DNA from 2 places in the Photorhabdus antumapuensis genome. Region 1 is predicted to be linked to the other one. Evidence: riboswitches for the same ligand, from Rfam matches in the RefSeq annotation. Region 1 holds a riboswitch; the other holds the start of a gene.
What was found. A riboswitch is a leader RNA that binds a small molecule or an ion and turns the genes downstream of it on or off. The one in region 1 is predicted to bind thiamine pyrophosphate.

Region 1 (4,645 bases):
TTTACCTGCCCCACTGGGACCCAGGATTGCGATACGTTCTCCAACCTGAATCTGTAAGTCAAAGCGCATCACCAGATGTTCGTAGCGGTAAGTCAGATTCTCAAGTTTAAGCATTACGTAGTCTCGGTAAGCGTTCAAGTAAACTAAACAGCATAAAACATAACAGTAACAGCAACAAAGCAGTGATCGCACCATCCTGACTACGGTAAGCCCCGATTTGCTGGTAGAGATAGAAGGGCAGTGTACGGAAATCTTCATTACCAAATAGTGCTACAACACCAAAATCTCCAATGGAAAGGACACAAGCAAAGGCCAGCGCTTGTGCCAGAGGAACTTTCAGTGCTTTTAGTTCAATCCAGCGCAGTCGGTTAATACCTTGAATATTTAGGGAGCGACACAGTGGATTATAGCGAGCCGCCAGATCTTTCATTGGATTATCCAGAACTTTCAGTGCATAGGGGATTGCCATCAGTGCGTTGGTTAAAATCACTAGACCGTAGGGTGAACGGGGCAGGCCAATGGTATTGTTGAGCAACAGAAAGAATCCTGTTGCCAATACAATGCCGGGCATAGAGAGGATCAATAAACCACTCATCTCCATTGCTTGTCCCCAGTGAGGAGAATAACGCAGGTACAGCTCACGGCTGCTCCACAGTAGCATCATAGTGAATAAAACACATAATAACCCCGCGCCTAAAGCAATGACCACTGAGGTGATAAATGCTTGCCACAATGCAGGCTGGCGCAATACGTTAAGCAACCCGCTGTTAAGCCCATCCATGATAACCGCCAATAATGGCGGTACGAGTAGTAATAATGCTGCGATAATTAACACGCTGTCGCAGATTTTTCTCAACAAAGTATCCTGTGGATTACGCCATTGTTGTTGGTTGCTGTAGCCGACAGATAGAGTACTGTTAAGTTTCTGACTAAGGAGCACAAGGCCAAGGCAGCAGGTAATCTGAATCAACGCCAATAACGCGGCCCGGTTGAGATCGTAGTCATAGCTTAACGCTTGATAGATTGCCAGTTCGACAGTTGTTGCGGCCGGTCCGCCACCTAACGCCAGTACGGTAGCAAAACTGGCGAAACAGAGCATAAAAATCAGTGCGCCGGTGGGTAGGATCTGGCGGCGCAGATAAGGCCATTCAACAAAACGGAAATGTTGCCATTCATTCATACCTAGCTGCGCCGCTAATTGTCGTTGTTCTACCGCAATGTTTTCCAGCGATTGCAGTAAAAGCCGTGTTGCCAGTGGCATATTAAAGAAAATATGTGCCAGCAAAATGCCGGGTAAACCGTAAGGGGTGAAATGGTAATTGATTCCGGCCCATTCACAAAACTGAGCTAACCAGCCGACTCGACCATAGACCGTCAGAATGCCGAATAGGGCGACTAGCACGGGCAAAACCAGTGTCATGGCACACAGGCGTAGAAAGAGGGTTCGGCCTGGAAAATGACGGCGATAGAGTGCCCTGGAAAGAAAAATAGCCGGGATCACAGAAAATAGTGCTGATAAAAAGGCTTGCCAGAATGTGAAGCGTACCACGTGCCACAAATAGCGATCTTCTATCAGTAAATACCAATCACTTGCAGGTGAATTAAACCAGAGCGCACCAAATGCCAGTAAGGCGACTAACAGTAAAAGACCGGAGGCAATGATCCCCGGTAACAGCCATCCGGCCATCAGCGGCTGACAGCGCTTTGCCATGCACGAATCCATTGATTACGGTATTTTGCGACTTCTTCTGCGGGATATTGCAGAGATTTTTCAGGTATTGAAAGCTGTGAATACACTTCTGGGAGTGGGATATTAATGACCGGATACATCCAGTTAGTGGTTGGAATTTCCTGTTGGAAAGCTGGAGTCAACATAAACTGCATAAATTTCTGGGCAAGTTCCGGTTGCTTGCTGGAGGCCAGTTGTGCGGCTACTTCGACTTGCAGGTAATGACCTTCACTAAAAGTAGCTGCCGCATAGTTGTCTTTCTTCTCAGATAACAGGTGGTAGCCTGGTGAAGAGGTATAACTCAGCACCAGATCACCTTCTCCTTTCAGAAACAGGCCATAAGCTTCACTCCAGCCTTTAGTAACAGTCAGTGTTTTCTTTGCCAGTTTTTGCCAGGCTTGCGGTGCGTCATCACCATAAATTTTCTGTATCCACAATAACAAACCTTGCCCCGGAGTGCTGGTGCGAGGATCTTGATAGATCACTTTCCAGTTATTGTGGCTATTGATCAGCTCATCCATGCTTTTTGGCGGGTTTGGTAAAGTCTTTTTGTTGTAAATGAAGGCAAAATAGCCATAGTCATAAGGAATGAATATCTGGTTATGCCATGACACCGGCAGTGCCAGCTTGCTGATATCTACTTGACTTTCAGTGAACAGCCCTGTTTGTTGAGCCGCTTGAATTAAGTTGTTATCCAACCCAAGAATAATATCAGCAGCAGTACGCTTGCCTTCCATTCTTAGGCGATTGAGCAGAGAAACACCATCTTCCAGAGCAACCAGTTTCAGTTCACAGTTACATTCAGCTTCAAACGCTTTTTTAATTGCGGGTCCGGGTCCCCATTCTGCGGCAAAAGAATCATAGGTATAAACCGTTAATATCGGCTTGGCCTGTACAACCTGACTCAATAGCAACGTAGGGGCTGATAGGGCCGCCAGTACGATTAATTTGGAAAATAACGTTTTAAACACTTTGCTCTCCTTACATTAATAGGATTGGCAAAGGATTTGAGGAAGTGCTAAACGGCAAGATAATGTCTGTGAAATAGTTAGCAGCTCAAATCCCTACGCCGGTATTAGCCGGATCAGGTTCGGCGGGTTTACTCTCAGCAAGGCTGTTTTGAACAGCCAGCACCCCGTTGAGATGGCGCTATTGTAGAGATTTAGCTAGCGACTGCAAAGTCCAATGATAGAGGTTTACCACTTGAGGGTAGTGTGAAACAATTAGTCATCTTTCAAATTTAGTTTATCGAGGTAGTCTGGTGATCGATGATGATGGCTACCGCCCGAATGTAGGAATTGTAATTTGTAATCGGCAAGGCCAGGTTTTGTGGGCTCGGCGTTATGGGCAGCATTCCTGGCAATTTCCTCAAGGGGGCATTAATCCGGGGGAATCACCAGAACAGGCTATGTACCGGGAACTGTATGAAGAAGTAGGGTTAGGTCGGAAAGATGTACGCGTTCTGGCTTCTACGCGTAATTGGTTGCGTTACAAATTACCCAAGCGTTTGGTGCGTTGGGATACACGACCTGTCTGTATTGGTCAAAAACAGCGGTGGTTTTTATTACAACTGCTCTGTAATGAAGACGATATTAATGTGCAACACAGTAATACCCCGGAGTTCGATGGTTGGCGTTGGGTCAGCTATTGGTATCCTGTCCGGCAGGTTGTCTCTTTTAAGCGTGATGTTTATCGGCGCGTGATGAAAGAGTTTGCTTCGGTTGTAATGCCAATGCAGGAAAGCGTATCTCTGCCACGTTCTTCGTATTCTTATCGTCGAAAAAGAAGTTAGGTGAGTTCCATGCTCATGCGCTTACGGGAAATTGTTGAAAAAGTTGCTATGGCAACCAATCTGGCCGAAGCGCTTGAGCTATTGGTGAACGAGACCTGTCTGGCAATGAACACGGATGTCTGTTCTATCTATCTTGCTGATCATCAACGGCGGTGTTATTACCTGATGGCAACCCGAGGATTGAGGAAACCCCGAGGAAGGACTATCAGTTTGGCTTTTGGTGAGGGAGTTGTTGGGCAAGTTGGTCAATTGTCTGAACTGATTAATCTGGCGGATGTCCGCAGCCATCCAAGTTTCAAATATTTGCCTCAAGTTAAAGAGGATAGCTTCCGCGCTTTTTTGGGTGTTCCACTGGTCTATCGCCGCCAGTTGCAAGGTGTTTTAGTCGTTCAGCAGCAGGAACAACGCCTGTTCAATGAAACTGAAGAGTCCTTTATGGTGACGCTTGCGACGCAACTGGCAGTGATCCTTGCTCAAGCTCAGACTAAGGGTTTGTTTGGTCAGTACCGGCAGACCAGAATTAAAGCGCTGACAATTTCCAATGGCATCGTGATGGCTCAGGGATGGCAAGATTGTTCCCAACCCTCACTTGACCAAATTTTTGAAGCCTCAACCCTCGATCATGCAGCAGAACGTTCTCGTTTGATTCAGGCACTTGAAGATGCGACCGCAGAATGTCGTCGTCTTAGTAAACGTTTTACTGCGGGTTCTCAAAAAGAGAGTGCCGCGATTTTTAATCTCTATTCTTACCTTTTGAATGATCCCCAGTTGAAACAAGATCTGTTCTCCTGTGTTGAACAGGGCTCTGTTGCGCAATGGGCCGTTAAACAGGTTATTGAGAAATACGCAGAACAATTCGCCAGCTTGCAAGATGCTTATATGCGGGAAAGGGCATCAGATCTACGGGCGCTTGGACAGCGATTATTATTTCATCTGGATGATTCACTTACTACCAGCCATCAGTGGCCTGAATGGTTCATTCTGGTTGCAGATGAACTGAGTGCCAACCTATTGGCAGAAATGCCGCAAGAAAGGTTAGCTGGGGTTATTGTCCGTGATGGTGCTACTCATTCCCACTCTGCCATACTGGTGCGTGCAATGGGAATTCCGGCCATTATGGGGGC
Region 2 (4,645 bases), on a different contig from region 1:
ACTTTTGTCAATATGCTCATAAATCACCATAATTTTTATCATAAATAGAATCTATTTCTTCTTTATTTTTACTAAGTAAATCATCAAACATAGGAATATATTTCAGTAATAGAGCAACAACACATATTAGAAAACCACCAATAAGAAGTACAATAGAATAATTCCATTTTTCTATTATCATAGAGAAAAGGATGAAACCAAAAGGATTTCCTAACCCAATAAAAGCAGTATGAATGGTTTGTATTTTTACTCTATGTCTTTCAGGTATAGCAATGGAACGACTGGATTCTATACTGATATTATTCAGTACAACAGATACTCCAATTAAAAAAGCCAAAAGACACCATACAATATGGCTGATGAAGAAAGATAAACCGACCAAACATAATCCTATCATGAAAAATGAGAAAATAACGGTACGTACTTTACCGTATATTTTTTCAAAATAGGATTGGAAAAATACTGAAGCACAGATTGCACCAATAGCAGCACTCGCTTCTATTATTCCGATCACAATAGCACTTGAATGTTTTACTGACTCTACAAAATATGGAATAACAAGAGAAGAAAACGGAACCAGAATCATATTCACTAACAGTGATGAAAGGGCCCAATACGGCTCAAAACGATAACGAAAGAAAAGTCTTAGGCTGTTAAGTGCAGAAGAAGGATTATCTTCCTTCTTCTGTAAGATCCCTATCCCCCGATTGTTTATTCCATATAAAATGTATACGGATAGGACAATTAACCCACATAACGTCCATGTCATATTAATTATCCCTATAACTTCATATCCTGCCATTCCTAAACCGATACCAAACACATTCAGAGACGCCTGCAACAAAAATGTCTTACGATATGCCTCATCAAGTTCATGTTTACTGACAATAAATGGGATATAAGCATTCACAACAGGAGAATAAAGAGCATCGATTAAGCCAAGTATAATACTAATGATGAAGAAAAAGTATATTGACCCATCGTAACTAATGTTATAAAGGTAATATATTGTTAAAAAAAGAAATATAAGATTGAGTGCAACGAGAATTTTTTTCTTATCAAGATGGTCAAAAAGGTGTGACAGAACAAGCCCTGAAATAGTTCTTGAAAGAAAATAAACAAAAAGAAAATACGAAGACAATATTAGATGGTTACTCTTAATAAGACTTAAAGTGACCAGAGCTACAATTATTCGTGAACTCAAAATATATAATGCTTCCGAAGATCGTATTTTCCAAAAATCATCATTTAACTTCACTGGGAATAATCCTATTCATTTCTTCACTGATGCTATCTGCGATAGCATGCCCGATTTCTGTCAATTCTGCATGATTATCTATTATCTCTTTTGTATCCAAAAATTTTTTCAACGCAATATTAAATCGTGATCTAATTTCTTCTTCATAAATACCAGAGTATATATTAGACATTTTATATAAAGTTTGACAAATTCGGTTAAGTACAAAATAGGCATGAAATATGCCGATCATGGGTCTGCCATCTTCACGAAATGGAGCTTTATAACGTTCTTCAGGATCATTCAAGACAATATAATCTTGAGCATTAATAATATTTAATGCATGATGTGCACATTCATGAACGATATGCTCAATATAGTAAGGTACACTATTTTCATCCGCACTATAAAGTAGGATCATTCCCCACATATTAAAATTGCAACCTGACCTGATATAATTTCCTTCTGTTTTTCCGGTAAGATATATTGTGTCAATAAAAGATACACATTCAAGATAGGTATTTTCATCATAATTTTTCAATAATTCCAGTGCTTCTTGTATCTTCCTTATATCCTCTTTTACTTCATGTACAAATCGGTATCCAACCCTGACTCCTTTATCATCCTGCTCCAATATTTTAAAAAGCATGTTCATATCAAATACAGGCTCGATAAAATAATCCAATGCTTTAATAGATAGCACTGGCTTTCCCGTGTAACCCTGACATTTTTCTATAGCATTCCGAATGTAATTAATACATAGTTCCTTATTACCCTTTTCGGCCGCATCGATAGCCAAATAATGAGAAGCACATAAATCCCACTTTATAAAAAATTCATCAGGAACTTTAAAATCAGACTCTGTTATTTCAATTAAATATTCAAGTGAATTACGGATCTGTAACTCGAAATCAGAACGGAATTGCAGATGTGGATAACATGTCGTAGCAATATTCATCTTCAAGCTCCATATTATTCCCCTTCGTACAAAATACGAAGGGGAATGATCATCAATTAATCATCATTTTTGTCATTGACAGCCCAGCCAGACAATGGCGACTTAATTTTAACCACTTTAGAAGAGTCAAAGTTTTTCATAACCTACTTCCTCAACAAATTATCATCGAAAGAATAACGTTTAGCTAAACAATATTTAACATAGAAAATATTTATTATTTATCCACTAAACAATCCATAAAATGAGGTAGTAATCACAAAATAATTTTGTGATTACCATCAATATCCGTTTAAAAACCCAAGCACAACAACAAGGCTGGCAACAATTAACCTGGTCACTGTAAATACTTTCAATCAGTAAGGGTTGTAGTTTTCATAATCCCTTCTATACTACTGCTTACTTTCTTGTCGGAGTGCCTAGCGTAAGCTGTTTTATTGCAGCATACACAGGCTGAGACCGTTAATTCGGGATCCGCGGAACCTGATCGGGTTAATACCTGCGAAGGGAACAAGAGTAATCAGCCGCTGTCAGCCCACCCAGTTTTCACCACGGGTCTGTCCAGACATCAATTATTACTCCCTGCGAGCTCCAGACAAGCAACTTTCCCAATAACACGGTTAGGAATTTGCTATGTCTAATAATATTGTTATCCCTGCAACTGATATTTCACCAAAACCCAGCCCGGCACGCCCACGTAAAGCTCAACGCGATGCCGCTCAGGAATTTATTAATTCTATTCAGGGAGTCGCATTCCCTAATTCTCGACGAATTTATCTCCAAGGTTCACGTGACGATATCCAAGTCCCAATGCGTGAAATTCAGTTATCGCCCACTTTAATTGGTGGAACTAAAGAAGAACCGCAATATGAGGAAAACGAAGCTATCCCTGTTTACGATACTTCCGGCGCTTATGGCGATCCTGATTCCATGCTGGATGTACATGTTGGGTTAACCAAACTACGCCAACCGTGGATCGACGAACGCCAAGATACTGAACCTGTTGCCACCCTCGGCTCCGATTTCACTCAGCAACGCCTGACGGATGCCGGTCTCGATCATTTACGTTTCAATAATCGCCCCCGTCCATTAAAAGCCCGTAGAGGCAAACTCGTTACTCAACTGCACTATGCCCGTCAAGGCATCATCACACCGGAAATGGAATTTATCGCACTGCGGGAAAATATGGGACGCGAACGTATCCACGGTGATGTGTTACGCCAGCAACATCCCGGACAAAGTTTTGGCGCTCAGTTGCCGGAAAATATCACTCCAGAATTTGTCCGCCAAGAAGTCGCTGCTGGTCGGGCAATTATTCCTGCCAATATTAATCATCCTGAATCAGAACCGATGATTATTGGTCGCAATTTTCTAGTGAAGGTTAACGCTAATATCGGTAACTCTTCCGTCACCTCTTCTATTGAGGAAGAAGTAGAAAAGTTAATCTGGTCTACCCGTTGGGGGGCAGATACGGTAATGGATCTCTCCACTGGCCGTTATATCCACGAAACCCGCGAATGGATCTTACGTAACAGCCCGGTTCCTATCGGTACAGTCCCTATTTATCAGGCACTGGAGAAAGTCAATGGCGTGGCGGAAAATCTCACCTGGGAAATATTCCGTGATACCTTGCTGGAACAAGCAGAACAAGGGGTAGATTACTTCACCATTCATGCAGGTGTATTACTACGCTATGTACCAATGACAGCCAAACGCCTTACTGGGATCGTTTCCCGCGGAGGTTCAATTATGGCGAAATGGTGTCTGTCACATCATCAAGAAAACTTCCTCTACCAACATTTCCGTGAAATTTGTGAAATCTGCGCCGCTTATGATGTTTCTCTATCATTGGGAGACGGTCTACGCCCCGGTTCTATTCAGGATGCTAACGATGAAGCGCAGTTTGCAGAACTGCACACATTAGGTGAACTGACCAAAATTGCCTGGGAATATGATGTTCAGGTGATGATCGAAGGCCCCGGACATATTCCTATGCAAATGATCCGCCGCAATATGACGGAAGAATTGGAACATTGTCACGAAGCCCCTTTCTATACCCTTGGTCCACTAACAACAGATATTGCACCCGGTTATGACCATTTCACCTCAGGTATCGGGGCGGCCATGATCGGCTGGTTTGGCTGCGCCATGCTCTGTTATGTAACGCCGAAAGAGCATCTCGGCTTGCCAAACAAAGATGATGTTAAGCAAGGGCTGATTACCTACAAAATTGCTGCTCACGCCGCCGATCTCGCCAAAGGTCACCCGGGCGCACAAATCCGCGATAATGCCATGTCCAAAGCACGTTTTGAATTCCGTTGGGAAGATCAGTTTAATCTCGCGCTCGATCCCGATACTGCTCGCGCCTATCACGATGAAACTCTGCCACAAGCCTCCGGCAAAATTGCACATTTCTGTTCTATGTGTGGACCTAAATTCTGCTCTATGAAGAT

Region 2: linked by a shared signal. The riboswitch ahead of thiC (phosphomethylpyrimidine synthase ThiC) and the one ahead of thiB (thiamine ABC transporter substrate binding subunit) in region 1 are both predicted to bind thiamine pyrophosphate.

What each region holds. Positions count from the first base shown of each region.
Region 1 is NZ_JAHZMK010000032.1:110,510-115,154, reverse strand. It holds gene thiQ (thiamine ABC transporter ATP-binding protein ThiQ) at 1-114, opposite strand, end outside; gene thiP (thiamine/thiamine pyrophosphate ABC transporter permease ThiP) at 107-1,711, opposite strand; gene thiB (thiamine ABC transporter substrate binding subunit) at 1,687-2,700, opposite strand; TPP riboswitch at 2,773-2,877, opposite strand; gene rppH (RNA pyrophosphohydrolase) at 2,991-3,521, shown strand; gene ptsP (phosphoenolpyruvate--protein phosphotransferase) at 3,531-4,645, shown strand, end outside.
Region 2 is NZ_JAHZMK010000055.1:24,655-29,299, reverse strand. It holds gene KZ793_RS19995 (DUF6817 domain-containing protein) at 1-20, opposite strand, end outside; gene KZ793_RS19990 (MFS transporter) at 17-1,258, opposite strand; gene KZ793_RS19985 (aKG-HExxH-type peptide beta-hydroxylase) at 1,245-2,195, opposite strand; TPP riboswitch at 2,594-2,719, shown strand; gene thiC (phosphomethylpyrimidine synthase ThiC) at 2,826-4,645, shown strand, end outside.